3 regions of the Paraburkholderia nemoris genome follow, and region 1 is predicted to be linked to each of the others. Evidence: riboswitches for the same ligand, from Rfam matches in the RefSeq annotation. Region 1 holds a riboswitch; each other region holds the start of a gene.
What was found. A riboswitch is a leader RNA that binds a small molecule or an ion and turns the genes downstream of it on or off. The one in region 1 is predicted to bind cobalamin.
Positions count from the first base shown of each region.

Region 1 (9,742 bases):
GTCGCGAAATTTGAGCAGGCTTCTGCCGATGCCAACCGCGCGTACGAACTGGCGAACGCCGCGGTAACCGCGGGCGATTTGCGCAGTCAGATCGCTCTGCACCGCACAGAAAGCGAACGGCTCGAAGCATCGATCGCGGCTGCCGGCAAGGCGAACGAGGCCGTGCTGGAGGCGACGCGCGCAGCGGCCGCGCTCGAAATCGACGGGGCGCAATTGAAGCGGCTCCAATCGCTCGATGCAGATTTAACCGTGCTGCGTGCGCGGACCGAAGCGGCGATGACGCGGATCGAATACCGGTTGAGTGGCGCGATCACCGTCGGCGATGCGAAGGTAAGCGGCGAGGGCGTGTTGCGGCTCGACGAGGAGAAACTGATCGGTCTTGGCGAGCTCGGTGAGTTGCGGGTGATTCCGGGCGTCTCCGATCTGTCGGCGCGATTATCCGAGTTGGCGTCGCTCGAAGCCCAGCATGCCCAGTTATTGCAGACGCTGGGCGTGGCGTCGCTGGGTGAGGCCGAGAGCAGGCACGAGCAGTGGAAGGCGTTGGTCGCGCAGCAGAAAAGTCAGGCGAAGATTCTTGAGGTGCATGCGCCGCAGGGTATCGACGCGCTGCGGGCTGCGCTGGCTTCGGCGGATGCGCGATTGCAATCAGCTAACGGACGGCTTGCGGCCTTGCCCGATGTCTCCGCCGCGCCACCGCTCGACGAGGCTCGCCGCAACGCCGACATCGCGCGTGATGCGCTGGACGCCGCCAGAAAAGTATTGGCGCAAGCGGCGGAAAAGCGATCGACGGCTACGGCCACGACGGAATCGCTCGCAGCGCAGCTCCAGCGCAAGGAAGCGCAACTGGCCGACGAAGCGTTCTGCCGCAACCGCGCACAATGGCAGACGAAAATCGTCGAGCAGCGAGTGCAGGTCGAGGCGCTGAAGAAACAGCTTGAAGGTCGCGAGCGTGAGTTGGAAGCTGCGCGTCTCGACGATCCGGCGGCTGAGGCGAAGCGCTATCGGGCGTCGGCGGAACTTGCGCGCAACGAGCAGCACGAACGGCAACTGCGGATCGCGCAGTTGCGCAGTCAGCTCGAGACGGTTGGCGCGTCCGGGCTCGGCGAGCGTCTCGCGACAGTGAACGCTTCAGTCGAGCAGGCCACGCGCCGTAAAGAGGAACTCAGCTTGCGAGCAAGCGCTTTGAGCTTGCTCGACGAAGTGCTTGTCGACGAACGCGACGCGGCGGTGGCGCAACTGCGTGCGCCGTTGACCGAGCGGCTTGGGCACTATCTGAAGCGGATTTTCCCGCAGTCGACAATTGCGCTCGGTGACGATCTGAGTCCTGCGACACTGGACCGTTATGGCCGCGCGGATACGCTCGATGCGTTGAGCTTTGGGACACGGGAGCAACTCGGCATTCTGACGCGGCTGGCGTATGCGGATCTGTTGAAGGCGTCGGGCCGACCCACCTTGCTAATGCTCGACGACGCAGCCGTGCATACCGATGCGACGCGGCGCGATGCGATCAAGCGGGCGTTGATCGATGCGGCTACGCGGCATCAGATTCTGGTGTTCACGTGCCATCCGGAGCTGTGGGACGATCTGGGCGTCAGACAGCGGGCGATTGAGGATTTGAAGGTGGCGGCATAGGGCGTCTTGCGACGCCTTGGTTTCGTTGAATGTTTCATTGAATGGCTTGGGAACGTCATGACTCAACTCTATCGCGGCATGGACCACGCGGCGCTGCGTGCAGCCTACGACAACGTGGCGGCGGTGGCCGATGTCGCTGAGCGCATGCTCGGCTTTCAGGCGCGCAGCGCGGCGTTGTATGCCGCTGTGCCGTGCAGGCGTGATGTGGCGTACGGTCCGCGGCCACGGCAACGTTTCGACTGGTTTCCGTGCGTGCGGCCTGACGCGCCGATTTTCGTGTTCATACACGGTGGCTACTGGCAGGCACGCAGCAAGGAGGATTTTGCGTTCGTCGCCAGTGGGCCGCTTGGGCGTGGCTTCAATGTTGTGCTCGCGGAGTACACGTTGGCGCCGGAGGCGTCGATGACGCAGATCGTCGGCGAAGTCGATGCGCTGCTGGCGGCGCTGGCGGCTGATCGTGATGGGCTCGGCACGCGTGGTCCCGTTTGCCTTGCGGGGCATTCTGCGGGCGGGCAGTTGAGTGCGCTTTATCGCACGCATGAGTCTGTCGTGCATGCCATGCCGATCAGCGCATTGGTGGATCTGGAGCCGATTGCGATGTCATGGCTCAATGAGAAGTTGCAGCTAACGCAGGAGGAGATCGGTGCTTATAGCCCGATGCGGCACATTGGTAAGGGTGTGCCGATGACTGTCAGCGTCGGCACAGCCGAGTTACCGGAACTGGTTCGGCATTCAGAGGAATACGTAGCGGCGTGCCGGCAAGCGGGTGAGCAGGTGGAGTTCGTGCCGCTCGCCGGGTGCAATCACTTTACGATTCTTGAGGACCTCGCGCGGGCGGATGGGGTGCAAATGGAGGCGGTGGTGAGAGGGATGGGGCGAAAGTGACCCCTGTGTTCACTCATACCACCGCGGCGTGTAAACCCATTCACCGCCATCGACGCCGTTAGCAAACGCGCGCGTCGTCGACGACCCCACGATCACCATCGTGCGCATGTCCACATCGGAAGAACGCAGTTCACCGAGCGTGATTGTCCGCAGTGTGCTGCCCGGCCTGCCGATATCGCGACCAAGCACGACTTTCGTCGCGGCAGCGCGATATTCACGGACGATGTCCAGCGCTTTATCCAACTGCCACGGCCGTGCGCGAGAGATCGGGTTGTAGAACGCCATCACCAGATCCGCTTCTGCCGCATGCCGAAGGCGCTTTTCGATGATGCTCCACGGTTTCAGATTGTCGGATAGCGACAGCATGCAGAAGTCATGGCCCAACGGCGCTCCCGCTTGCGCCGCAGTTGCCATGGCCGCGGACACCCCCGGCACGATGGCAAGTTGGACCGCGCGCCAGTCAGCGTTCGTCGAAGCGCCTTCTTCCAGCGCCTCAAGCACCGCGGCCGCCATCGCAAACACGCCGGGGTCGCCCGACGACACCATTACCACTGATCGCCCAGTGCTCGCGAGTTCGAACGCATGGCGCGCCCGCTGCATCTCTTCGCGATTGTCCGTGCCGTGCACGCGTTGGTCGGTACGCAAGGGGCCGGCCATTTTCACGTAGGTTTCGTAGCCGAGAATATCGGTGGCTTCGTTCAGTGCTGTTCGAGCGGCGGGCACCATCAGGTCCGCGCTGCCGGGGCCGAGGCCGATCACGGTCAAGCGGCCGCGTGCATGGCCAATCGTGTCCGGGTCGATTGCTAACGCGGCTAGTGCGAGCGCAACCCCTGCGTCTGCGTCGTCATGCAAGGTTTGATAAGGGACGCGTAGCGCGGCATGCAGCAAATTGCTCGGCGGCTCGCCGTCCTCTGGGCGTGTGTGGGCAAAACGCAGCGGCACGTTCAGGCTCGCCGCGGCATCGGCGAGCGCCGGGTTCGCCATCTGTTCGGCAGGAGCCAGCAATGTCGCGAGCGAGAGCGGTGCAAGACCGTGCGCGTCCAATGCCTCATGTACAAGCGCGGCGATTCGCGCGCCGGAAGCCGTCAGCGCATCTGGACTGGCATTTGCACCGACGCTCACGTTCACAGCGGGCTGCGCGCTAGTGCCCGCATCCGCGCTCGCACCCGTATTCGTATCCGCGCTCGGCACGGTCACCGCCGCCACCACGCTCCGCGGATGAATCACCAACTCATCATCTCGCCCATCCCACGCGCGCGGCGTCACGCGAATCGCGAGACGTGCCGATTCCGAGCGAGGCAATTGCGCGTCATCGAGCCACGGCGCTTCACCCTCGATGCGCGTGCTTTCACCCGCCAGCAGATCGGATACGAAACGCTTACCTTGCGCTATATCGGCCAGCGCATATCCCTCAGGCGGATTGAGCACACACGTGCCGAAGCGCAATTCGCCACTCGTCGTAATCGCTGGCGACACGTTCAACGCAGCCGCAATCTCGCGAGCCATTACGTTGACGCCTGCAAGGCCGCCGAGCAAGGGCACGACCGCGCTGCCGTCTTCTGCAATGGCCAGCACCGGCGGCTCGACACCCTTGTTCGACAACAATGGCGCGACGCAACGAATCACGATCCCGGCAGCGCACAATGCGATGATCGGCGTGCCGCGCGCATACAGATCACACAGATGCGCGCGGAGTTCCGTGTACGAGACGTCAGCTTCGACTCGCCCCTGCAAGGCATGAACCTGGCAGCCTGCATACAGCATCTGGATACGCCGTGCGGTCTCCAACGCGCCCGCACCGAGAATCACGATCACGGGGGGCGTCAACCTTGCCATTTTTCCCCCGGCACCACGAGCAGCGAAAAATACGGCGAGGCCATCGGGTCGACCTCGTCGAGCGGCACGATGCGCTGATTGCCCATCGTCGCGCGTTCCACGTAAAGCGCACGATGCGCGAGCCCGAGTTCACCAAGCACACGCCGCACCTTATCGAAGTTGCGGCCGAGTTTCATGATGACCGCAGCGTCCGCATCGGCGAGACGCCGGCGCAATTCGTCTTCGGGCAACACACCGGAGAGCACCGACAGACTCTGATTGCGATACACCAGCGGCGAGCCGAGTACCGCTGCGCCGCCGAGCATCGAGCACACACCGGGCACGACTTCGGCTTCAAAACGCGCCGCGAGGCGGTCGTGCAAATACATATACGAGCCGTAGAAGAACGGATCGCCTTCGCAAATCACCGCGACGTCGCGGCCCGCGTCGAGATGGCCGGCGACGATCTCCGCAGCGGTGTCGTAGAAATCGGCGATGATCGCCTCATACGAAAGCGGCGGTTCGAGCGCTTCGGTCGTGACGGGATAAACGAGCGGCAGATGTTGTTGAGCGTCATGCAGATGCGCCTCGATGATGCTGAAGGCGTTGCCTTTTTTACCCTTCGCGACGAAATACGCGACCACGGGTGCCGCTTTCAGCAAACGCAGCGCTTTCAGCGTGATGAGTTCCGGGTCGCCGGGGCCGACGCCCAGTCCGAATAAACGTCCTTGCACGGTCATTTACTCGACCTCCGTCGCCAGTGCGTTCACGGCAGCGGCGGCCATCGCGCTGCCGCCGCGTCGTCCATGAACCACGACGAAGGGCACGCCGCGACTGTCTTCGGCAAGCATCGCTTTCGATTCGGCCGCGCCGACAAAACCAACCGGAAAGCCGAGGATCAGCGCGGGCTTCGGTGCGCCGGCATCGAGCATGTCGAGCAGATGAAAGAGGGCGGTCGGCGCATTGCCGATCACGACGACGCTTCCTGCCAACTGCGGCCGCCACAATTCGAGCGCGGCCGCCGAGCGCGTATTACCGAGTTCGCGCGCAAGCGCAGGCACGTCCTGATGCGTCAGCGTGCAGATCACCTCGTTGTTGGCAGGCAGTCGTGCGCGCGTGATGCCTTGCGCCACCATGCCGGCGTCGCACAGAATCGGCGCGCCTTGTGCCAGTGCCGTACGGCCCGCCGTGCCTGCGCCTTCGGAAAACTGAAGATCTTCAACGACGTCGACCATGCCGCAGGCGTGGATCACGCGCACCGCGAGTTTCTCGAGGTCGGCAGGGATACGCGATAAGTCGGCCTCCGCACGTATCGTCGCGAAGGATTGGCGATAGATCTCCTGACCGTCGCGAATGTAATCAAGCATCTGAGGGGCTCCGGGCCGGGTGTGCCAATGGGTCGAGCATGTCGGCGGCCTGTTCGATCGTGAGTTGGTGCGCGACGCACGAGCCGAAACCCGGCTGGCTGTCGCGGCGATAAAGGTCGTAGATGCCGGGTGCCGCGGCCAGCAGTGTGTACGGCGCGCAATGTGCGGCGGCGCATGAGCGCGGACAGCCGCTCAGATGGACGTCGACGCCGTCGGGCAGGCGATCCGCTAGAAGCAGCGCGTCGGCTTTGGTGTCAGCGAGGCTTTTTGCGCAGCCTGTGGAACCGGCGCAGGCGATTAAGTGCGTAATGGGTTGTGCGGGATCGCAGGCGAGTCCCAACGCGTTCATTTCAGCGAGCACGGCGGGCGCGGCATCGGCAGCGATATCGGGCAGCAATACGCTTTGCCAGGGCGTCATGCGCAGTGTGCCGTTGCCGTGCTGTTGCGCGAGCGTGGCGAGGCTGCGCAAGGTCGCGGCGTCGAGGCGTCCGAGCGGCGGTTGGCCGCCTACGTGCAGCGTTCCGACGACTCGCTGTGCGTGCGCGCCGAGTCGGAGCGCGGCATCGGCAGGCGTGGGGCGTTGCCAGTTTGCAAGCGATGTGTCGCGTGACAGCGGGAAATCGACGTACGTTTGAGCGTGCTGCAATAGCGCGTCGAGGGGATGCGTGGCGAGCAGGTGGCGCATGCGCGTGGCATCTGGGGCGGCCAGATCGAGGAACGTGTGCAGCAGCGCGCGGACGAGGTCTATGACTTGCGAAGGCAGCACTGCGGCGAGAGCGCCGGCATCGGCATCGGCATCGGCATTCGCGTTCGCCTTAGCCGGCGGACAACCCGCCAACCCAAACACAAATCGCACACCGTCTTCCGCCTGCGTCGCCGCCAGCCATACGTCGTGCGGATGATCCAGCCTGGCAAGACGCTCACCACCATCGAGCAGAAGCGCGAATTTCGGCGACAGCGCCGCGAACCGCGCCTCGGATTGCAGCAAGGCGAGCAGTTCGACGCAAAGCAGCCTCGTATCGAACAGCGCAAATGGATCGCGCCCGGCAGTCGGGCTCACCATCACATTGCGCACATCATCCGCAGCGGATGCCGAAATTGAGCCAGGCGCTTGTTGTGCGGTCGTCGATCGCGTATTTGAAGCATCCGCTGCGTCGAACCGAGATGTGTCAGAAATATCCGCGGAGGTCGCGAGCAGCACGCCGGAAGCATCCACCGCGCCAGCCTCTGGAATCGGCCCAAGCCCCGCATCGACCAGCATCGCGATCAACGCCGTTTCATGCCCGCTTCGCACGCCACGCACCTGCAGATTCGCGCGATTGGTCAGCTCGACCACACCAGCCGCATGCAGTTCACTGACCTCGGCAATCACCGCAGCCTGCAACGCGCTCAACTCGCCACCGGGCAATTTGATCCGGCAAATCCCCCCATCGCGCGCGGCAACGATGCGCAGCAGCCCCGGACACGCCGAAGACCGCAGCACGAGAGCCGCGTCGGGCAAAGCAGTGGAGGGCGAAGCTTGATTCAAGACGGACACCGGGTTGAGCGTCGCGCGACGGCCCGAGCAAGCCGCAAAGCGGCCATTGCTACGGCATCGGTACACCCCGCCCGATGTAGGCTGGCACGAACAGTCTGGCCGGCAGGTCTCCTGGCTGGCAGGTCATGGTCCGCCGCGGCCTTCCCGGTCGAACCAGTGGCGCGGAGCGCAGGCGGACTCGCTGCATACAGTTGCGGGGGCAGCCACAGCGACACTGTGTTCCCTCTTCGGCCCCGAAGGGCACCGGCGGCTGTATTATGCCTTTTTTCGAACAGCACAACGAGGCTGGACGCTCTGATCGGCGTGGCACAGCGCAATATTTGAAGATACAGAAAGAGGATGGATGCATGCCGGCGTGGCTGACCGTGGTGGGCATAGGCGATGACGGCTTCGCCGGCTTGGGGAAGCCCGCGCGGCGTGCTTTGCTGGAAGCGTCGGTGGTTTATGGCGGTGAACGTCATCTGGCGATGCTGCCCGCGCGCCTCGCTGCGCGCCGCGCGGCATGGCCGAAGCCGTTCGATCTCGCGCCTTTGCTGGCGGAGCGTACAGGGCCCGTGTGTGTGCTGGCGAGTGGCGACCCGATGCTGTTCGGCGTCGGCGCGACGCTCGCGCGGCAGTTGCCGGCAGGTGAGTTGCGGGTGCTGCCCGCGCCCTCGTCGTTGTCGCTGGCGGCCGCGCGGCTTGGCTGGCCGTTGCAGGATGTCGCCACGGTTTCGCTGGTGGGACGGCCGTTGCCGACGCTGAATGCTCATCTGCACGACGGCGCGCGCGTCTTCGTGCTGAGTGCCGACGGGCGCACGCCCGCTGCACTGGCCGAACTGCTGAATGCGCGCGGTTTCGGCGCGACCCGGATGACTGTGCTGGAACATTTGGGCGGCGATCTGGAGCGGTGTATCGATGGCCGCGCGGACCAGTGGCCCGCAGGGGAAGTGGCGGCGCTGAACCTGATCGCGCTTGAATGCCGTGCAACGGAGGGCGCTCCGCGTTTGCCGCTGACCGTCGGCTTGCCTGACGACGCCTTTCGCCACGACGGTCAGTTGACCAAACGCGACGTCCGCGCAATCACACTGGCGCGCCTCGCGCCGACTCCAGGCGAATTGCTATGGGATGTGGGCGCGGGCAGCGGCTCGATCGGCATCGAATGGATGCGCGCGCACCCGACCTGCCGCGCGATCGCGATCGAAGGGCACGCGGAGCGGCAGCGGTTCATCGAGCACAATCGCGACGCGTTGGGCGTGCCGGGTTTGCAACTGGTGGCCGGCCGGGCGCCTGATGCGCTGGAAGGATTGGCTGTGCCGGATGCCGTGTTCATCGGCGGTGGCGTGACGGTGCCAGGTGTGCTCGACGCCTGCTGGGCGCGCTTGCGTGACGGCGGACGTCTGGTTGCCAATGCGGTGACCTTGCAAGGCGAGGCAGCGCTGGCGGCGTGGCGTGAGCAACACGGCGGCACGTTGACCCGCATCGCGCTGGCCGATGCACAGCCCCTCGGCGGCTTCGATACGTGGCGCCAGGCGTTGCCGATTACGCTGCTGGAAGTCACGAAGCTGGCCGACGGCGCCGACGGCACGTTCCGTGCGAACAGCACGAACAGCACAAACAGCACGAACAGCACAAACAGCACAAACAGCACGAACAGCACAAACAGCACGAACAGCACGAACAGCACGAACAGCACGAACAGCACGAACAGCACTAGTGGCGTCAATACCGCCAATGACACCTCGACCGCCTCCGCCGACTCACCACCTCACCCGTAATGCGCGAAGAAACGCCCGAACAACCCGCGCCGCTGCGTAGCGGCTACACGACCGGCAGTTGCGCCACCGCGACGTCGCTCGCGGCCGCGCGTCTGTTGCTCGCGGGTATAGTCAGCGAGGTCGCGGAGATCGTGTTGCCGAAGGGGCAGCATGTGCCGATGCCGCTGGTGTTCTGCCGCCTGAGCGCCGAGGGCGCGGAAGCCGGCACAGTAAAAGACGCAGGCGACGACCCCGACGTGACACACGGCGCGATCGTATTCGCCCGCGTGCGCTTGCTTGCCGAACCGGGTGTGATATTCCGCGCAGGGCCAGGCGTTGGCACCATCACGCGCGCCGGCCTCACGCTGCCCGTCGGCGAACCGGCGATCAATCCCGTCCCGCGCAAGATGATGACTGAACATCTGACCGAACTCGCGGCGGAACATGGATATACCGGCGGTTTCGAAGTGACGATCGGCGTCGAAGGCGGCGAAGCACTCGCACTGAAAACGATGAACCCACGCCTCGGCATTCTTGGCGGCCTGTCGATTCTCGGCACCACCGGCATCGTGCGGCCGTTCTCGTGCTCGGCCTATATCGCATCGATTCATCAGGGCATCGACGTCGCGCGTGCGAACGGCTATCTGCATCTCGCGGCCTGCACCGGCAACGCCAGCGAAGACGCCATGCGCGCGCATTACGGCCTGCCGGACATCGCGCTGATCGAAATGGGTGACTTCGTCGGCGCGGTGTTCAAGCATATGAAGCGC
Region 1 is NZ_CAJNBO010000001.1:521,299-531,040, forward strand. It holds gene KHO33_RS02290 (AAA family ATPase) at 1-1,632, shown strand, start outside; gene KHO33_RS02295 (alpha/beta hydrolase) at 1,690-2,517, shown strand; gene cobJ (precorrin-3B C(17)-methyltransferase) at 2,527-4,353, opposite strand; gene KHO33_RS02305 (precorrin-2 C(20)-methyltransferase) at 4,341-5,072, opposite strand; gene KHO33_RS02310 (precorrin-8X methylmutase) at 5,073-5,699, opposite strand; gene cobG (precorrin-3B synthase) at 5,692-7,236, opposite strand; cobalamin riboswitch at 7,321-7,499, opposite strand; gene cbiE (precorrin-6y C5,15-methyltransferase (decarboxylating) subunit CbiE) at 7,584-8,993, shown strand; gene KHO33_RS02325 (cobalt-precorrin-5B (C(1))-methyltransferase) at 8,993-9,742, shown strand, end outside.

Region 2 (9,742 bases), on a different contig from region 1:
TGCTGAATCCACCCGATGCCGAGACGATTCGTGAGCGAATCGTCGAAGTGGAAGTCGCGGCGGGGCAGCATGCGTTTGCTTCAGCGCCTGCACATGGCGACGCCCATGCAAGCGCCGACGTGCTGCGTCACGCGATTGTGCGGCTCAAGGAGATTGCCCATCAGGGCCATGTGCACCGCGGCGCTTCGCCTCTGTCGGCTGGCGCTACGAGTGCTCAATCCGCCGCGTCATGGCTTGCCGATTTGCGCACCAAACTCTGCTGGCTGCCAGCCACGCGCGCCACAACGGCTGCCTTTCTCGCGATGCTGATCGGCCACTCGCTGTCTCCCGAGCGCTGGTTCTGGGCGGTCATCACGACGTTCGTGGTGTTTCTCGGCACGCGGTCACGCGCTGACACGGTTTATCGCGGCGCACAGCGCCTCGCCGGAACACTGGCGGGCGCGCTAGTCAGCGTGTTGCTGGTCGCGCCGCTGCACGACTCGTCCGTGTTGCTCGTGGCTACGATGGTGCTTTGCGTGTTCGGCTGGGCTTACTACATCCTGAGTGCATACGCGCCGGGGGTGTTTTTCATTACCGTGCTCGTCGGGCTCGTATACGGCGAGTTGGGCTTCGCGATGGGACCGCTGGTTGAACTGCGGATCGAAGAAGTGCTGGTCGGTTGCCTCGTGTCGTTTGCGGTCGCGATTTTGATGATGCCGCTTGCGGCGACCCGCCACGTAGAGACAAGGCTTGGAGCTGTGCTTGGCTCATTGCGCGAAGTGGTAAGTCTAGCGGGCCCTGCTACTCAATCGCCCGAGACGGCGTCAGCGATGCGCAAGCTCGATCGTACCTGGCATGATCTGCGGATCGCGTTGAAACCACTGCAGACACAACGGGTGGTGGTGTGGAATCCCGGCGTTGAACTTGCAACCGGTTCGCTGCTGTGTTGCTTGCACTGGGCTCGGGTGCTGAGTGATCCTTCACGGCGAGTCACGTCGTCGGAAGATGTGTCGCTCAATGCGGCGGATGCCGGCGCTGCGCATGTGGAATCGATCGTTGCGCGGCTGGATTCGTTGATCGCGCGGTATAGCGGCGGCGTGGTGGGGTCTGCACGTGACGAGTTGGAAGAGCACGTGCCGATGACTGCTGCCGTTGACGTCGATCCAGCAAAGGCACCAGCGCTCGCGCAACTCGATGGCGCTGTCGCCCAGTTGTTTGATCGACTGACGCAGCCGGTTGCCAGAACGCGGAGCGTGTTCAATTGGGCGCTCAGGAGCAGGAGCGCGTAAGCGGCGATCGGATTTGGATTTTGTTTGCCCACGGCGTGAAGGGACGGCGGCTGTCGTGAACTTGTCCACAGAAAATGTTCGCAAGCCTGTGGATAACAACCCCACAACAGCGCCAACTGCTTGATCCACTTAACTTACTAAGCGCTGCGCGCCGAAAGGCGATTCCCCTCACCCCGCGGTGATCTCGAACCACGCGCCATGCGTGCGTTCACGGTCGAGCACCCGCGGCGGCGCTTTGCCATCAGCGCGCAAAGCGACACCCAACACCCCTTCCCCACGCGTGGCGAGTTGCCGGCGCAACGCTGCGCCTTCGGCGGTGACGCTCGCTGTATCGACATGCACGGGGCTCAGCAACACAACGGACGTATCACCAATCGATAACGTCGCCGACACCGCCCCCAGCCCCGGCAAAGCCGCCGTCCGCGTCTCCCCGTCACCGATACCGAGCAACGCCCGATACCGCTGCAAACTCGCCGTCAGATCATTCACAGCGACCGTCAAACTCGCCACGCCTCGCACGCCGTTCGCATGTTCACGCACCGCGCCTTCAGCCACACGCAGATGACGCGGCGTGATATCCCCGCACAGGAACGGCAAGTCACTGGTCTGCGGCCGGCCGGTCTGCCACTCGAGTCGCGCGCCATCCGGACGCACACGCCCACCCGCCTGCGGACCGTCATATAGCAGACCTCGCCCATGCGCGGCATCGATCACAGCACCCACGCTCGACGGCAACAGCGCGTAATCAACAAATCCATCACCGTGACGCTGCCCCACATCCCACCAACGACGCTGCGGCGCCGCTTGCAAGAAAGCGATCAGCTCGATGTAACTGCCATCGGCGAAACCAATCAGCGCGTTATGCGTCACGCCATCTGCGTGTGTACCGCCTTGCTGCACGGTGAAACCCAGCGCAGTGAAGTTTTCAATGGTCTGCGTCAGGTCGTGGACGCGAATCACAATGTGGTCGAGTAAAAGGCTCATGGCGAAAAAGTCGTGAATGTTATGAATGTTCGGAGACCAAGGCGGCCAGCGGGACGCCTACTTCTGCGCAACCGTCGCCTTACTATCAAGCAACGTCCACTTGTCGTTCTTCACCACCACGTTGATGTTTTTCACACCAATCACACGACGCGTCGCCGGATCAAAATTGGCCTTGCCGAACACGACGCTCGGAATGTCATGCAGCTTCGGCAGCGCATCACGCACGGCCTTGCGGTCGGGGCCGCCGGCGCGCAGCGCATAGGCGGCGATGATGACGGCGTCATACGCATACGCGTTGAACGCGTCCGGCTCACGGTGGTATTTCGCCTCGAAGCGTTTAACGAAGCTTTGCACTTCAGGCCCGGATTCACCGGGGAAGAAGCTGGTATTCGTCGCCACGCCGTTGACGGCCTCACCGCCGAGCTCGAGGAATTTCGGCGAATACACGGAACTGGCTGCGGCAATCGGCAGGTTGATGCCGCTCGTTCTCGCCTGGCGGGCGATCTGCGCGCCGTCGGAGTAGTACGAGATCAGCACGATGCCATCCGGGTTCGCGGCGCCTACGCGCACCAGCGTCGCGCGAAAATCTTTCTCGGCCGACTGATAGCCTTCGGCCGCAACGACTTGCGCGCCACGTTCATTGGCGGCTTTGACGAAGACGTCCTTGCTGGTGCGTCCCCAGTCGGTGTTCAGATAGAGCACGGCGATGCGCTTGAGGCCGAGCGTTTTCACGGCGAGGTCGGCAAGCAGCGGCTGCGCGTCGGCCTGGCTGACCGATGGGCTCCAGATGTAGTCGCCGCCTTTGGTGAAGTCAGGATGCGAGTTGGTGAAGCCGAGTTGCACGAGGCCGGCATGCTGATAAATCGGCGACGCCGCCATCGAAGCCGGACTCGAGAAGTCGCCGAGTTCGATCAGGATGCGCGGGTCGTTGACGAATTTCTGCGCGATCGTGATGGACTGGCGTGGGTCGCTCTGGCTGTCCTCGAAGACGTAGTTCAGCGGACGGCCGTTGATGCCGTTGTGGCTGTTGATCTCATCCAATGCAAGATCGAAACCGGCTTTCCATTGCGCGCCGTACTGAGCGTTCTGGCCGGTCAGCGGGCCGCTGACGCCTATCAGGATCGGATCGCCCGAAGGTGGCGCGGCGATGGCCGTTGTCGTCGTTAGTGCCGATGCGGCCAGCAGCAGAAGTGCCGCGAAGTGAGTGGCCCATGATGGGCGCAAGCTTGATGTGTTCGACATGGCTCCAGGCTCGGTTTGCTTGAGATTGGAGTGAGTGTCGGATTTGCCCCGGCTTCGGGCAACCAAGCGATTCGCATAACGTTATGCGGCTATGGAACTTGTCCACAGAAAATGTTCATAGGGTTGTTGATAACAGCGGGGCATCGTACCTAAGTGCTTGACGCAGATCGGTTTGTTGCTTGCGGCGCGGGGGGACGCAGCGATGATCGCCTACACGGTTGGCGCGGAGCCGCGCATTGCAGAGGGGTGGCTTATCCACAGAAAACGTTCACAAGCCTGTGGATAACATTCCGGCAAACGCGCCAAGTACTTGATGTATTTGGCTTCTCTCGCGCTGCACGTCGGCGTGACCGCGGCTCGCGCGGTCACGCCGTTCACATCAAAGGTAAGCGGACTTCGCGGCGCTGCGGCTCGCGGGCGCCAGCAATTTGCTTCGCTCAACGAGGGCGCCGAACAGCAGCCCAGCGGTCGTCCACATAATCACCTGCATGCCGATGGCCGCGACGCGGAATTTCCACAACAGCACTGCCGGGAAAGCCGCCGGCACTTCGTTGATCGTCGGCATCGACAGTTGCACGGCAGCAATGATCGCAACGAACACCACGCCCGCCACGATCGAGCCATTCCACGCGCCCAGCTTCAGCGCCGCGCGGCGTCGAACCTTCAGCGAAAACACCATTGCCGCCAACGAGATCGCAATCATCAGGAAGAACAAGCCGGTCCGCATCCCGATCGTCTCGGGGTCGCCCACCGAGGGTGGATTCGCCGGGTACTTGATGTTCGGGACAATCACCAGCGTGATAAACGCGCCAAGTGCGAGCCATGCGGACAACGCGCGCGCACTCAGCGTGCCGACGCGGCCATATGCATACGCGAACACCAGCGAGAACAGCCCGCCGAACGCGGCGCCGTACGTCACCACGCCCGTCAACAGTCCGAGGCCGGCCTGGGTGCCGCGGCTCACCAGTTCGGGTTCGGGCGCTTCGCCTTTGGCGGCGTCGGCCTTTTCCTCGAAGGAAATCGCCTGATCGACCTGCGGCTCGCCCACTAATCTCGCGAAGCCGAACGTGAGCAATCCCGCGGCGATGCCTGCAAGCATCCCGCGTACCAACAATTTACCGACCATGTTCGACTCCGTTAGTGGCAGGGAAAGCCGAGCAGATGGCGGCCGTCGTGCACGAATTCGTGCACATACATGCCGGGCACCAGCGACGTGGCGCCCTGTTCCGCACCAACGAAATACAGCGCGAGCAACAGCAGCAAGCCGCCGAACACGACCCAAGGCAGCAGTTCACGCAGCGGAATCGGCGTAGGTTGGGCGACAGGCTGTGTCGTGGAATCGAAAACAGCGTTGGACATAATGGACATCTCCTGGGGGTAACGCGCCCCGATAGTCGATTGAAGAGGGATGGTGCGAAGCTCAGGTCTGGCTTTCGGCTCATGAATGCCGATTACAGTGGCGCGACCGCGCCGGGCTCTCACCGGCTTCCGTGCTTCGCAGTGACGCTATTCTACGCGCTAAACTTTGCCTCCCGGCAATGCAAAGCATGCACGCGGCGTCCCGCTTTAGGCCGGTCTTTATGGAAATCAACTGAATGGACATACGGCTGTTACTGATCAGCCACGCATCGACCGCAGCGATGCGCGCGGGCCGCTTCCCCGCCGACGACCCACTCGACGCACGCGGCCTCGCCGAAGCAGCCGCCGCACGAACGCGTCTGTCGATTCCGGATGACGCGGCGGTTTTCGTCAGCCCTGCCGTTTGTGCGCGCGAGACGGCGTCGGCCTTGGGGCTCGGTGCCGCGGCATCGGCCCCGGGCGCATCAGCCGACGAGGGGCTGGCAGATATGGACTACGGCCTGTGGCATGGCCGTCGCCTTGCCGATCTCGCGGTCGAAGCACCGGACGACCTCGCCGCGTGGACACATGATCCTGACGCAGCCGCACACGGCGGCGAGTCGTTCAGTCAACTCGTGAAGCGGGTGGGACAGTGGCTCGACACGCTAAACGGTGCGTTGAGCGAGGGCGTCATACCGGGCAACACGCAAAACGTGGTCGCCGTCACGCACGCTTCCGTGATCCGGGCCGCGATCGTTCATGCGCTCGGCGCGTCACCGGCCGTGTTTCCGCGCATCGAAATCGCGCCGCTCTCGATGGTCGAGTTGCGACGCTCGCGACGCGGCTGGACATGGTGGCCGGCGTCGCGATAACGGCCGCACGCGGACAGCCCGAAACGCATGTGCCCACTCACTTGCCCGATACAACCAGCCGCAACTTGCTCGAATCAGCCCGCGTCAACGTGATATCAGTCCGTTTGGCACGCGTGCCTAGATAAAAATGCTGACGACCCGGTGAATTCTGATCATGCGTCGCGTCGGGCAGGCACGATGCGATGTCCGCCGCGACACCCTGCAGTGCATCCGTGCTCGAACCGGCATCGTGATGCGGCGTCCACGTGCATTGATAACTCCCACGGCTCGCCGAACATTGGGCGTCATCGCCGTAGGGTTGCGCAACGCCCTTGCCGTCTTCCGGTGTGAGCGAAGCCAGACCGTCCGGCGCCGCTGCGACGATCCGTTTGAGCGACGCACATGGGCTAGGCGCATCGTCGGCATTGGCGCTGCACGGCAGCAAGGCGCCAAGCGATACAGCGGCGATCGCGGCCGCGAGGATTCGGGTCTTGTTCATGTCGGCACAGTCCTTTGAAAGCTGGCCTTATCGCAGTAGCACGGTTCATGCCTTGCCGAACAAGGCCGCCAGCCCCTGCGCCGATGCAAAAATCCCGTTCGCGTCGTGCCCGACGCCGTCGATCACAAACGTACGATGCTTCGCCGCCGCTTCCGGACACCTCAACGCCATATAGCGCGAGTAAGCCAGTCCGCGTCCCAGCCGATGCTCGCCTTGCGTCTGCGCCGCGCATGAACGGTCGAGTGCCGGATGCTGCGGATCGCAATCCGCACCGCCGAGCAGCACGGTGACGTCACGACGCGCATAGCGCGATTCGAGCGCATCAGCCGAGCCAGCCTCCCCGCCACTCGAAGCATAGGCCGGCAAATCTTCGAGCCCATACTTCCAGCGATTGAACGACGGACATGCCGTCGCATCGAACGCCACGAATTCACCTGATGCTGTCGGCCGCATCGCATCGAAGTACACATACGACGATGGATTCGCGACCACATAGCGCACTGCAATTCCGCGCGCGACGAGCGGCGCCTCACCCCGCGTCACCACGGCGTAGCGCTGCACCACCTGGCCACCGCCCGAATGCCCGGCGATCACCACCTCGGTCAGCGACGCAAACTGCTCGCGCGACGCCAGCGTCTGCAGAATGGCGTCGAGCACATCGAACGAACTGAGCGGCGCCGGACCTTTGGCGTTGTCGCCGCCCATCCAGCCAGTCCATTCCCAATGCAACGTGGATGGCGGTAACGCATGCGCGCCAACGTCAGCACTCGCGAGGAACTGCGGCACGATCAGCAGCGTATCGGCTGCATCGCCACCAGCCAGTGCGCAGGCACGCTCCGCAAGATTGAAGTACGTATCCGCATTGCGCAGGCGTCCGTGAATCAGAATCACGGCACGCTTGACGTCATGCGTCGGCGCAAGCCAGTCGCCGTTCGCGAACACCGGCACCGTGCCGCTGCCCGCAGGCGTCGCGACACTCAGATGCCGGCTGGCGACGACGGCAACCGGACGTTCATTCGGCGCGCGTTCGTCATCTGTAATCAAAGGCTGGGTCATGCAATAAGCTCGTGGGTCATCTAATCAGTCTGGCTAGGGGCGCTGGCTAGTGGCGGTTAACGCGTGACGAACTTCGCCGTTGCACCGCCCGGCTCACGTCCCGAGCGCGTGAAATACACCATCGCGAGCGACACGAAACCGGCAAAAATCAGGTAGAACGCCGGCGTCAGACTGCTGCCGGTCAGATGCGTCAGGGCGGTGATGGTGAGCGGCGCCATGCCGCCGAACAGCGTCACCGCAATGTTGTACGAGAGCGCCACGCCCGCCGAACGGTTGCGCACCGGAAACAGCGTCGCGAGCATGCCGGGGTGCGAACCGGACATGGCGGCGAGGACCACCGTCGCGACCATCTGCGCGATGAACAGATGCCCCGGCGTCGGATTCGTCACGACGAAGTGATACAGCGGATACACGCACACCATCCACGTGATCACGATCGGATAGAACAGCCGGTACGCGCCATAACGATCGGCGAGCTTGCCGGACAGCGGAAACAGGAACAGATTCAGCACGCCCGACACGAACGCGCCGAGCAGCGCAGTGGACAGCGGCAGATGCAATTGACGCTCGACATACACCGACAGATACGAGTGCCACACATAATTGGTCGCCGCGCCGATGATGATCACGCCCATCGCGCAAATCGCCGCGTCGCCGTTCTCGCGGAAGAACTGGCGCACCGTAACGCGCGGCGGCTTGTCCTTTTGATCGAGCAAGCGCTCGAACTCAGGCGATTCCGCCACGCGATGCCGGATGTAGAAACCGAACGGCCCCGCCAACGCGCCGAACAGAAACGGCAGGCGCCAGCCCCATGCCACCAGTTGCTCATGCGTGAACTGCGTGGTCAGCAGATAACCGACGCCTGACGAAAGCAGCAACGCGAACGCCTGCGCCGACATATTGAAGCTGCCGTAGAACATCTTCTTGTGCGGCGGCGCGTACTCGACCAGCATCGCCGATGCCGTCGCGAACTGCCCGCCCACCGAGAGCCCTTGCAACAGCCGCGCAAGCACCACAAGCAACGGCGCCGCAATGCCGATGCTGGCATAACCCGGCGTGAGGCCCATCAACAGCGTGCTCGCCGCCATCGAAATGATCAGCAGCGAAAGCGCCTTGCGCCGCCCGGCCCGGTCCGCGTAGATGCCGAACAGAATGCCGCCGATCGGCCGCACGATAAAGCCCACGGCGAACGTGGCGAGCGTCAGCATGATCGACACGAAACCGCTGCCGCCGGGAAAGAACACTAGCGCGATGATCTTCGCGAAGTAGCCGTAGATCAGAAAATCGAACCACTCGAGCCCGTTGCCGAGCACCGAGGCAAAGATCGCGCGCCGCACCATCGACGGGCTCAGTCCGTTCGATGTCTCCGTAGCGGACGCCGCACCGTCACGCTGATTCAAGCTCGCCCCGCTCATTGCTCGCATCCTTTGGTGTCGAACATCGCCGACAACGCGCAGACCGACGTCAGCATAAGTGCGCCGTTGTGGCCCACACCCGGCACGATATGAAAACTCTGCTTCAGCCCCTCCGGATGACGCGACTGGATGTACCGGTAATACGCCTCTGCACGCGCCACACGCTGTGGACCTTGCGCTTCGGCGGCACAGCTTTTATCGAGCGCGCTTTGCTGCGGATCGTCGTCCGCGCCGCCGACCAGGTAGTCAATACGGCGCGACGCATAAGTCGCTTCGAGTTGTGCGGGCGAGCGATCGTCGAGGTACGGCGGCCGATTGTCCATGCCGTATTTCCATTGATTGAAGTCGGCGCATTGCGCGGCGTCGAACGGCGCCGCTACACCTTGCGCATTCGGCCGTTGTGCATCGAAATACGCATACGTCGACGGGCTCGCCACCACGTAGCGCACGTCGATGCCTTCATTCGTCAGCACGTCGATGTTATGCGCCGCCACCGCGTAGCGCTGCACGACCTGGCCACCACCTGAGTGCCCCGCGAACACGACGTGCCGCAGATTCGGAAACAGCTTGCGATCCGCAAGGCGCGTGACGATCGCGTCGAGCACTGCATACGAACTGATGGGCTGCGGCGCACGCGCCGCTTCGCCACCCATCCACGCGTCGCCGGTCCAGCGCAGCAGGTCGGCCGGTTCGTTATGCACACGCGTGTCGAGCGTGGCGAGGAACTGCGGCGCGATCAGAAGTGTGCTATCGGGATCCGCATGAGCAGAATCGCGTGCATTCTGCGCGGTGCGGAAATACACGTCCGCGTTGCGCAGTTTGCCGTGAATCACGATCACCGCACGCGTCACCTGCGGTTGCGCGACGCTCCAATCCTTCGACAGGTACAACGGAAATTCAGCTTGCCCTTGCGGCGTCTCGATCACAAACCGCGTATCCGAGATCGTCGCCACCGGCTTCAGATGCGACTCGTAGGCATGCACCGCGAATGCCGGTTGCGCGAGCACTGCCAGCATGGCGGCGCCCGCTGCCGCGCACCCCATCGCCAGACGTCGTGAAAGATTGAATGTCATGCAGCTTGCTCCTGAT
Region 2 is NZ_CAJNBO010000002.1:422,428-432,169, reverse strand. It holds gene KHO33_RS04560 (FUSC family protein) at 1-1,268, shown strand, start outside; gene KHO33_RS04555 (VOC family protein) at 1,437-2,252, opposite strand; gene KHO33_RS04550 (ABC transporter substrate-binding protein) at 2,310-3,494, opposite strand; gene KHO33_RS04545 (CbtA family protein) at 3,874-4,620, opposite strand; gene KHO33_RS04540 (CbtB domain-containing protein) at 4,632-4,853, opposite strand; adenosylcobalamin (AdoCbl) riboswitch at 4,907-4,994, opposite strand; gene KHO33_RS04535 (histidine phosphatase family protein) at 5,090-5,704, shown strand; gene KHO33_RS04530 (hypothetical protein) at 5,742-6,182, opposite strand; gene KHO33_RS04525 (alpha/beta hydrolase) at 6,228-7,238, opposite strand; gene KHO33_RS04520 (MFS transporter) at 7,295-8,653, opposite strand; gene KHO33_RS04515 (alpha/beta hydrolase) at 8,650-9,726, opposite strand.
Region 2: linked by a shared signal. The riboswitch ahead of KHO33_RS04540 (CbtB domain-containing protein) and the one ahead of cobG (precorrin-3B synthase) in region 1 are both predicted to bind cobalamin.

Region 3 (9,742 bases), on a different contig from region 1:
GGTCGAGTGGCCGTTGGCGATGCCGATCATCGGCTTGTCGAAGTCGGCCTTTTCGTAGCCGAGTGCGTAGTACATCGAGCGGTTCGGTGAGCGCGCCACGCCTTGCGTGATGTTCTTCGAACGACGGTTGTATGCCATGGGGAACTCCAATCTGTTTTGTTTTGATCCGTGCTGCGTGTGCGGGACTCAGGTGCTGCCGCAGAGGCCGCGCTGACGCTGCCAATGCGTTGCCGGCGGCGTCGGCCGATACGGCGGTTCTGGTCAGTTCAGTTTAGTTCCGACGCGTTGCGCAAGGGTGCAGTTTTGCGAAGCGCGTGTCCAATATATTATTCAGGCTCGATTAGGTCGTAAAATGTATTAATCATGTTGCCTACGATTCCTGACCTGCGCCAATTGCGCTATTTCGTGACCGTCGCCGAAGAAAAGCACTTCGGGCGGGCGGCCGTGCGTCTTTCCATGACGCAGCCGCCGTTGTCGCAGGCGATTCGGGCGCTGGAGGAAACACTCGGCGTCGAGTTGTTCGCGCGCACCAAGCGCTCGGTGGAGCTGACCCCGGTGGGCGCGGACCTGTTGCCCGAAGTGCAGCGCCTGCTGGCGAGCGCCGAGGGGCTGCGGCCGCTGGCGCAGAGCCTCGCGCGAGGCGAGGCCGGGGCGTTGTCGCTGGCTTTCGTCTCGACGGCCGATTACGGCCTGCTGCCGCTGCTGCTGCGCGATTTCGGCGCGCGCCATCCTCGAGTGCGCCTCGAACTGACCGAAGCCACCAGCGACGTGCAGATCGACGAATTGGTGGCCGGGCGCATCGACGCAGGCCTCGTGATCGCGCCGCTGCCGTCGCGCCATGCCACCCAGCTTTCGTGGCTGCCGATCGCCCGCGAGCCGCTGGTGATCGCGATGTCGACGGACATGGCGCAGCGCGTGGGCCGCACCGCCGGCTCCAGGGCCGACCCGCACGCGGAGTGGCTGGACACGCCCATCAGCCTGCGCGACGTCGCCAACGAACCGCTCGTGATCTTCCCAAGACGTCTGGCGCCAGGCTTTTATGACATCATTATGGATTGCTACGGCGTGGCGGGCCTCGCGCCCCGGGTCGGCCAGGAGGCGATCCAGATGCAGACGATCGTGAGCCTCGTGTCGGCCGGGATGGGCGTCGCACTGGTGCCGCAATCGTTGCGTAATCTGCGCCGCACGGGTGTCGTGTACCGGCCGCTCTCCGAATCGGTGCCGGCGATCGAGACGGGGCTGGTCTGGCGCACGGCGGAGGTGAGTCCGGTTCTGGCCGGCTTCATCGAGATCGTGCGAGCGCACGCGGCGACCATGGAGGCGCAGTTCGCGGCGCCTCGTGTTTAGGCGAGCTTAGGTGAGCCGCTGCCGCGAACGCATTGCAAGCGGAACCGTCCAACGCATGCGCCGCATGATGCGCACACCGCCGGCTGCTACTTGAAACCCGACTAGAAATCCGCTTCTGAACCTGAACTGCCCATAACAACACGATGCTCATTCACCCGAATTTCGACCCCGTTGCCATTCATCTGGGGCCGCTTGCTGTGCGCTGGTATGGACTGATGTACCTCGTTGCGTTCATCGCGGCGATCGTCGTCGGCCGCTTGCGGCTGCGTTTGCCGTATGTCGCCGCGCAAGGCTGGACCGCTAAAGATATCGACGACATGCTGTTTTACGGCGTGCTCGGTACGATCCTTGGCGGCCGGCTCGGCTACGTGCTGTTCTATAAGGCGAGCTTTTACTTCGCGCATCCGCTCGACATCTTCAAGGTATGGGAAGGCGGCATGTCGTTTCACGGCGGCTTCCTCGGCGTGACGCTGGCCATGGTGCTGTTCGCCTATCAGCGCAAGCGGTCGTGGCTGCAGGTCACCGATTTCGTCGCGCCGATGGTGCCGACCGGGCTCGCGGCTGGGCGCCTCGGCAACTTTATCAACGGTGAGTTGTGGGGCCGCGTGACCGATCCGTCGGCGCCCTGGGCGATGTTGTTTCCAGGCGCCGCGCCGGACGACGCCACGTGGCTCACCACTCATCCGCAACTGGCCGCGCAATGGCATCTGAACGAAGTGTTCGCGCAATATCACATGCTGCCGCGTCATCCGTCGGAGTTGTATGAGATCGCGCTGGAAGGCGTGGCGCTGTTTTTCGTGCTGTTCTTCTTCTCACGCAAACCAAAGCCGTTGGGCGCAATTTCCGCGGTGTTCCTGATCGGCTACGGCCTCGCGCGTTTCACGGTGGAATTCGCACGTGAGCCGGACGACTTCCTTGGGCTCCTGGCAATGGGCCTCTCGATGGGCCAATGGCTCTCGCTGCCAATGATCCTCGTGGGCATCGGGGTACTGGTGTGGTCATATCGCCGTGCGCGGCGTGAACCGGCGCAGCCAGTCGGCGCAAACTGAGCGCTACGTTTTATCGTAGTGAGAAGCCAACAAAAAAAGCCACGGCATGCCGTGGCTTTTTCTTTTACAGCAGGACGTCCGGTGTAAAACGCGTTACTTCATCTGTACCGAGCCCGACACATTGACCGTGACAGTCGACGTGCCGCCTTCGATCGGCACCGGCGCGGATGCCTTCGCATCGGCACCCATTGCGCGTGCGCTCATCATCATCATGGGACGCGGCATGACACCGTTGTGCCCGACGTTGACCTCGCGAATCGAATAGCCGTTGTAGCCGAATGCCTGCGCCGACGAAGCGGCTTGCTCACGGAACGACTTGATGGCCTCACCGGTGAGCTTCTGCTCCGCGGCACGCTGCGCTTCCGGCGACAACGAGAACTGCACGTTGCCGACCTGCATGATCGATGCCATCTGGCCCGCGAGCTTCGACGCCGCGGCGAAGTCGTGCGACTCGAGCACAACTTCAGTACGGCCGCGCCATGCGGAAATACGGCCGTCACGATCGGTGGATGGGTAGATCGAGAAGGAGCCAGTGCGAGCCGTTACGCCGTTCACGCCCTTGGCTTTTTGCAGCGCCGCATCGGCGCGTTGATTCAGCGTGGAGGTGAGCACGGACGGATCACTCGCTTCCTGCTCATAGAACAGCGTGATATCGACGACGTCTTGCGGCACTTCCGAGCTTGCTTGCGCATTCAGCGACAGCACGCCCGCGGGCTGATATTGCGTCACGCCCTGCGCGCGGGTCATGGCCGGCGTCAACGCGAGCGCAGCAGGCGCGGCGCAAACGAGAGCGAGAGCGAGTGCACGTGCGGTGTTTTTCGTCATTCTTGGACTCCTTGCTTGAACAGGTTGTGCACGATTGGAGCGAACGCCATGCGCGTGGCACAACGTTTGCGAGTCCGTTAGGCGCTTGTAACCTGAGCTTGGTTCCCTAATTTGACGTTTGCTGAACGTTTGTGTTCATCGGCGCACAGACTTGCGCGTGACACAAGCGGCAACGGGCCGCATGTGAGTATGCAACGTTAAACAAGACGTTTAGTGATGAAGCGCCATTCAGCTTCGGTCACCGGTGTGATCGAAAGACGGTTGCCTTTGACGAGCACACGCATGTCCTTCAATTCCTCATGCTCGCGCAGCGCGGCAAGCGGAATCAACGGGATCTTCTTCTTGAACACCACATCGACGAGTAGCCAGCGCGGCGTTTCCTGCGACGACTTCGGGTCGTAGTAGGGGCTCTTCTTGTCGAATTGAGTGGGGTCTGGATACGCGGTGGACGATACCTCCGCGAGCCCTGCAATGCCCGGCTCCGGGCAACTCGAGTGATAGAAGAGCACACCGTCGCCGACCTGCATCATGTCGCGCATGAAGTTGCGCGCCTGATAGTTGCGCACGCCGGTCCACGGCAACGTATGGTGCGGCGCCTCTGCGAGATGGTCGATGCTTGCTTCGTCCGGTTCGGACTTCATTAGCCAGTAGCGCATGAATCGAGTTGAACGTTAAAGGTTTGATACAGCAAGAAAAATCGCGGCCCAAAGAAAAACGGCACCGAACCGAAGTCCGATGCCGTTTGAATAAGGTCCCCGCCTTAGCCGCTAGGCCGGCATCCTGAACCGGGAGTTCAGAATTGGTCGCAGTTAGCAGCACTTCGGGTACATCAGACAGAGTGACGCGCACACCCGTGCTACAAATTTCCACAACCGTGCACATGGCATTGGTTCAAGGAATATATGACCTTGGCGAACCAGGCAGGGAAGTCAAACCGATTGAATTCAAGACGTTTGCATGAATCTTTGCTCATGCACCTCGTTTGAATCCGCAGCCGATCTCAGGACCGGCTACAAGATACTTTACATGCTGTACTGCTGAATCACAGTACCCAGTTGCTCGTTCATTTGGTGCATTGTACGCCGGATTTCTTCAGCGGGAAATGCTTCTCCGTGCCGCACGCTGCTTTGCAGCTTAAGCAGTTCTGATGCCAGCGACAGCGCGGCCATGACGGCAATGCGATCCGTGCCGCGCACGTTGCTGCTATTGCGGATCTTCGACATCTCGGCGTCGACGCGAGCAACCGCTTCAAGCAACGCGCCTTCAGTTTCCGGCGAGCAGGCGAGACGATAGGGCACGCCGAGAATCGATACTTCGATCTGCTTGGTGGTCATGCATTTTCTCCATGGCGGGTGACGTCGCTCTCCGCTTCTTCCTCATGCGGCGCGGCCTCGAGCAGGTCGAGCTGATTATCAGGCTCGCTGTGCGCGCGGGCCCGCGGCAATTTTTCGAGGATCGCATTGAGGCGCACCTGTGCGTCGTCGATCTTTGCCGACAGCGCGTCGCGTTCCGCCTGCAGCGCATCGCGCTCCTCGCGCATCAGCGCGAGTTCCGTGCGCGTGGCCTCGGCTTCCGCACGCGTTTGGGCGAGCTGATCTTCGAGCGCGAGACGCGCTTCATTGTGGCGTTGGCTGATCGTGATCAGCTTGCCGATATTCTGTGAAAGTGTTTCGAGTTCGGTGAGCATCTGCTGCGTCCTCTAAAGACATCGCATTTTAGCGCGGAATGTCGCAGGTTCCGACAATTGTCTCGTTTCGAGACGTAACAACATCGCTTTGTGCCGGCTTTTATCGACCATATGATGAAAAACAACTCATGCATCGGACAATAACCTGCACTTAACAGAACAGTTTGCGCGCGGATTAACCATTCTTGACGGACCCGAGGGCCGCTCCTAAACTGGCCGCACTTTGGTGCCCGCGCGCGCTTTTCGACAGTGTGCGCAGTTAAACGGGAAGCAGGGCGCGCGCTTCGCCTGAACGCGCCAACCTGCGCTGCCCCCGCAACGGTAAGCGACCGCATTCGTCATGCAGGTCGATCCTGATCGCGTGTTTGAAGCTGAACACGCGAGTGTGCCACTGCGCGTCACGCGTGGGAAGGCGGGATCGATGTGTCGCCAGCCCGGATACCGGCCAGAGGGAGAGGCTCGTTCCCGCGCAAACGTAAAACAACGCGGGCGCCTCGTTACGCATCGGCCCGCGGGGAAGCGGGCCGCGCACGCTATCCACAGGAATGTCATCCCATGCTGTCCCCTATCGCTCGCGCGGCGTTGCTCGCCTTTGCGAGCCTGCCGCTCGTCGTGCATGCGCAAGCTGCCGCTTCTTCTGCGTCCTCGTCCTCCTCCTCTTCTTCATCTTCTTCTGCCGATGCGGGGGCGAGCGATTCGTCAGCCGCGGTGTTGTCGCCCGTTGTCGTGACCGCGGAGCGCGGGCCGCAACCGCTCGCCGATGCGATCCCGCAGACCACGCTGTTCGATCAGCAGGACATTGCCGATACGACCGCGACCGATTTGCCCGGCCTGCTGCAACTCGCGCCCGGTGCGCAAATCTCGCGCACCGGTGGCCCGGGTTCCACGACGAGCCTGTTTCTGCGCGGTGCGTCGTCGACGCAATCACTTCTGCTGATCGACGGCGTGCGGGTTGATTCCGTGAGCCTGGGTGCGCCGCAACTCGCACAGATTCCACTCGATCAGATCGATCACGTCGAAGTGGTGAATGGCAACGTGTCCGCGCTTTACGGCTCCGGCGCAATTGGCGGCGTGGTGCAAGTATTCACCAAAGACGGCGGCGACCATCCGCCGCGTTTCAATTTTTCGGTGGGCTATGGCAGCTATCACACGCAGACACAGCAAGCCGGCGTGAACGGCGCGCTCGATAAAGACGGCAACACCACCTTCAGCATTTCGCTCGCGCGTTCGAAAGACGACGGCTTCTCGTCGCTCAATCCGTCTCAGGCGCCCAACGCGAATCCGAACGCAAACGGCTATCTGAACGAAAGTATCTCGGCTTCGCTGCGTCACAAGTTCAGCGACAAGTGGGACGCGGGCGTCACCTATTTCCAGTCGAACGGCAATAACAGCTACGACAACGCGTACGGCGTGCCGATCGATCTGAACAACCTCTACAGCAAAGTGCGCCAGGTGTCGGTGTTCGCGAACGGCAAGCTGACCGACTGGTGGACCACGCACTTCATCGTTTCCGAAGGCGACGACCGCAGCGTGGCGAATACCAACGGCATCTACAACGGCCGCTTCGATACCGACAATCGCCAGTACACATGGCAGAACGATTTCGCGCTCGCCGCGCAGCAGAAACTGCAGGTCGGCTATGAGCATCTGGATCAGAGCCTCGATTCGGATACGTTCGCTGCGCCCGACCGGCATGTCGATTCGGGCTTTGTCGGCTACACAGGGCGCTTTGGGCGCAATCAGATTCAGGCCAACGTGCGGCGCGATCAGTATTCCGATTTCGGCGGGGCGAACAGTTACTATCTCGGCTACGGTTTCGACATCACCGAGCATTGGAAGGCGACTGCAAGCTATTCGGATTCGTTCCGCGCGCCGAGCTTCGACGATCTGTACTATCCGCTCAGCGGCAATCCGTCGATCCAGCCCGAGCGCAGCCATTCGATCGAAGCAGCGTTGCAGTACGCGTCGAACGCGCTTGGCGTGATGCGTCTGAGCGCGTTCCAGACGCGTTATTCGAATCTGATCGACTACGAGCAGGTTACGCCCGGCATCTTTTTGGCCGAGAACGTCGGCCGTGCGAAGGTGCAGGGGCTTGAGGGATCGTGGAGCGGCCATGTGGGCAAGACAGATGTGCGTGCGTCGGTGACGCTGCAAAATCCCGTCGACCTCGATAGCGATACCGATCTCGTGCGGCGTGCAAGGCGCTTCGCGTCGCTGGCGGTGAATCGCAGCATTGCCGGGTGGCGTGTTGGCGGCGAGTGGATCGTCAGCGGCGCCCGTGAAGATAGCAGCGGCACGCTGGGCGGCTACGGCGTGGTGAATCTGTCGGCGCGCTACAACATCACGAAGGCGTGGTACGTCGCCGCGCAGATCCAGAACCTGTTGAACAAGGACTATGAAACGGCCTACTCGTATAACTCGCCGCGGCGCGGTGCGTATGTCACTGTTGGTTGGCAGCAGCAGTGACGAACGTGCTTGCATGAGAACGCGCCGATGAACCGTAGCTCGAGCCCGATGCCCACGAGCACGTTGCGCGTGATGGGCGCAAAGCGCGCGGCCGCGATCTGGCTCGTGCTCGCGGCAATCGCGCTGGTTGTGCTGATGGCGTCGCTCGCGCTCGGCAGCGTGTCGCTCGCGCCGGCGCGCGTGTTGGCGGCGTTGCTGCCGTCGCACGCGGCGCATGTCGAGTCCGGCGATCTTGCCGGCGAGATCGTGCGCACGCTGCGTTTGCCGCGCGCGCTGGCCGGCTTCGCGTGCGGCGCCTTGCTTGCGCTGGCCGGTGCGCTGCTGCAAGTGCTGTTGCGCAACCCGTTGGCTGAACCCTACGTATTAGGTGTGTCGGGTGGCGCGGCAACGTTCGCGCTGGTCGCGATGATCGCCGGTTGTGCGTGGTGGATCGTCGACGCCAGTGCATTCGCCGGCGCCTTCGTGTCGATCCTGCTGGTGCTTGGCCTCGCACGCCGTGAGTTGTGGCGGGGCGAGCCGCAGGATACGTCGCCGCGTTTGCTGTTGACTGGTGCGGTGATCGCGGCCGGCTGGGGCGCTGTCATTACCCTGTTGCTCAACCTTGCGCCGGACAATCGGCTGCGCGGCATGCTGTTCTGGCTGACCGGCGATCTGAACGGCGGCGCGATGCCATGGACGGCGCTCGCCGCGCTCGTCGTCGTGCTGGTGGCGATCGTACCCGCTGCACCGCGCCTGAATGTGCTGCTGCGGGGCGACGCTGCAGCGCAGGCGCTCGGCGTTGCGGTGGTGCCGCTGCGCTTGCGTGTGTATCTGGTGGCGTCGCTGGCGGCAGCCGCCGCGGTGACCACGGCGGGCACGATCGGTTTTGTCGGGCTCGTCGTGCCACACATGTTGCGGCTCGCCTTCGGCAACGATCAGCGCATGCTGCTGCCCGCAGCGGCACTCGGTGGCGGTGTCGCGGTGATGGGCGCGGACCTGATCGCGCGTACTGTGATCCCACCGGCGCAATTGCCGGTCGGCGTGATCACATCGATCGTCGGCGTGCCGGTGTTTCTGTGGATGCTGTTGCGCAGGCGCCGATGATGAACGCACACAACGCTGCGCATTCGGCGCTTAGCGCGCAACGCCTGACCTTGCGTGCGGGCATGCGCACCTTGCTCGACGCATTCACGCATACGTTCTACGCAGGCGAGATCTGGTGTATCGCGGGCCCTAACGGCGCGGGCAAGACGACCTTGCTATCCACGCTTGCCGGTCTGGCGCAGCCGTCGGCGGGTCATGTCGAACTCGACGGCGTGCGTCTCGCCGACTGGCAGCCGTTGCCGCTTGCGCAGCGTCGCGCGCTGATGCCGCAAAGCGCTGCGGACGCCTTCAGCGCGAGTGTGCTCGACATCGTGATGCTGAACCGCTTTCCGCATTTGACCGGCTGGGGTTGGGAGGGCGAGGCCGATCGCGCGGCCGCGCATGCCGCGCTGAATGTTTTGGGCCTCGCCGCATTCGCTGCGCGCGACGTTCTGTCGCTTTCGGGCGGCGAACGTCAACGCGTTGCTCTTGCGGGCGTGCTGTGCCAGGAAGCGCCGTTGTTGCTGCTCGACGAACCGCTATCCCATCTGGATCTGCACCACCAGATCGACTGTCTCGAAGCGCTGACCGCCTGGACGCGTGAACCTCGGCGTACAGTAATGTTTTCGTGCCACGACCTGAACCTGGCGCGCCGCTTCGCGACGCACGCGTTGCTGCTCGACGGCAACGGCGGCGCGTATGCCGGACCGGTGCACGACGTGCTGACGCCCACGCTGACGAGCCGTGCGTTCGGCTATCCGTTGATTCTGATTCGCGACGGCGAGCATGAGGCGCTGATTCCCGCGCCGCGCTCGCGTCACGAATCGCCTGCGGCGCATGATACGCCGGCAGGCTAAGCGCTTTATAAAAACACTCTCTCTTTTAGAAACGTCTATGACTTCTTTGCCAGGTTTGCCGGGATTGACCGAAATCGAACCGCTCGATCAAACGCTGCGTGCCGAACTGCAACACATCATCGATACCAAGACCAAGCCGCCCGGCAGTCTTGGGCGGCTGGAAACGCTCGCGCGTCAGATGGGGCTGATCCAGCGGACGACGCACCCTACGGTCGAACGTCCCGCGATGATCGTGTTCGCCGGTGACCACGGTATCGCGCAGGAAGGCGTGAGTCCGTATCCGCAAGCGGTGACCGCGCAAATGGTCGCTAACTTTCTCACGGGCGGCGCGGCGATCAATGCCTTGAGCCGCGTCTCCGGCGTGGAGCTCGAAGTGGTCAATTCGGGCATTGCGACGCCGCTGCCGTCGACGGAGGGTCTCATCGACATTCCGGTTGCGGCCGGCACGC
Region 3 is NZ_CAJNBO010000004.1:78,814-88,555, forward strand. It holds gene ilvD (dihydroxy-acid dehydratase) at 1-138, opposite strand, end outside; gene KHO33_RS07275 (LysR family transcriptional regulator) at 364-1,347, shown strand; gene lgt (prolipoprotein diacylglyceryl transferase) at 1,491-2,396, shown strand; gene KHO33_RS07285 (SIMPL domain-containing protein) at 2,490-3,221, opposite strand; gene KHO33_RS07290 (EVE domain-containing protein) at 3,419-3,877, opposite strand; RNA gene ssrS (6S RNA) at 3,970-4,151, opposite strand; gene KHO33_RS07300 (cell division protein ZapA) at 4,244-4,555, opposite strand; gene KHO33_RS07305 (hypothetical protein) at 4,552-4,908, opposite strand; cobalamin riboswitch at 5,116-5,372, shown strand; gene KHO33_RS07310 (TonB-dependent receptor domain-containing protein) at 5,464-7,374, shown strand; gene KHO33_RS07315 (FecCD family ABC transporter permease) at 7,402-8,457, shown strand; gene KHO33_RS07320 (ABC transporter ATP-binding protein) at 8,454-9,293, shown strand; gene cobT (nicotinate-nucleotide--dimethylbenzimidazole phosphoribosyltransferase) at 9,331-9,742, shown strand, end outside.
Region 3: linked by a shared signal. The riboswitch ahead of KHO33_RS07310 (TonB-dependent receptor domain-containing protein) and the one ahead of cobG (precorrin-3B synthase) in region 1 are both predicted to bind cobalamin.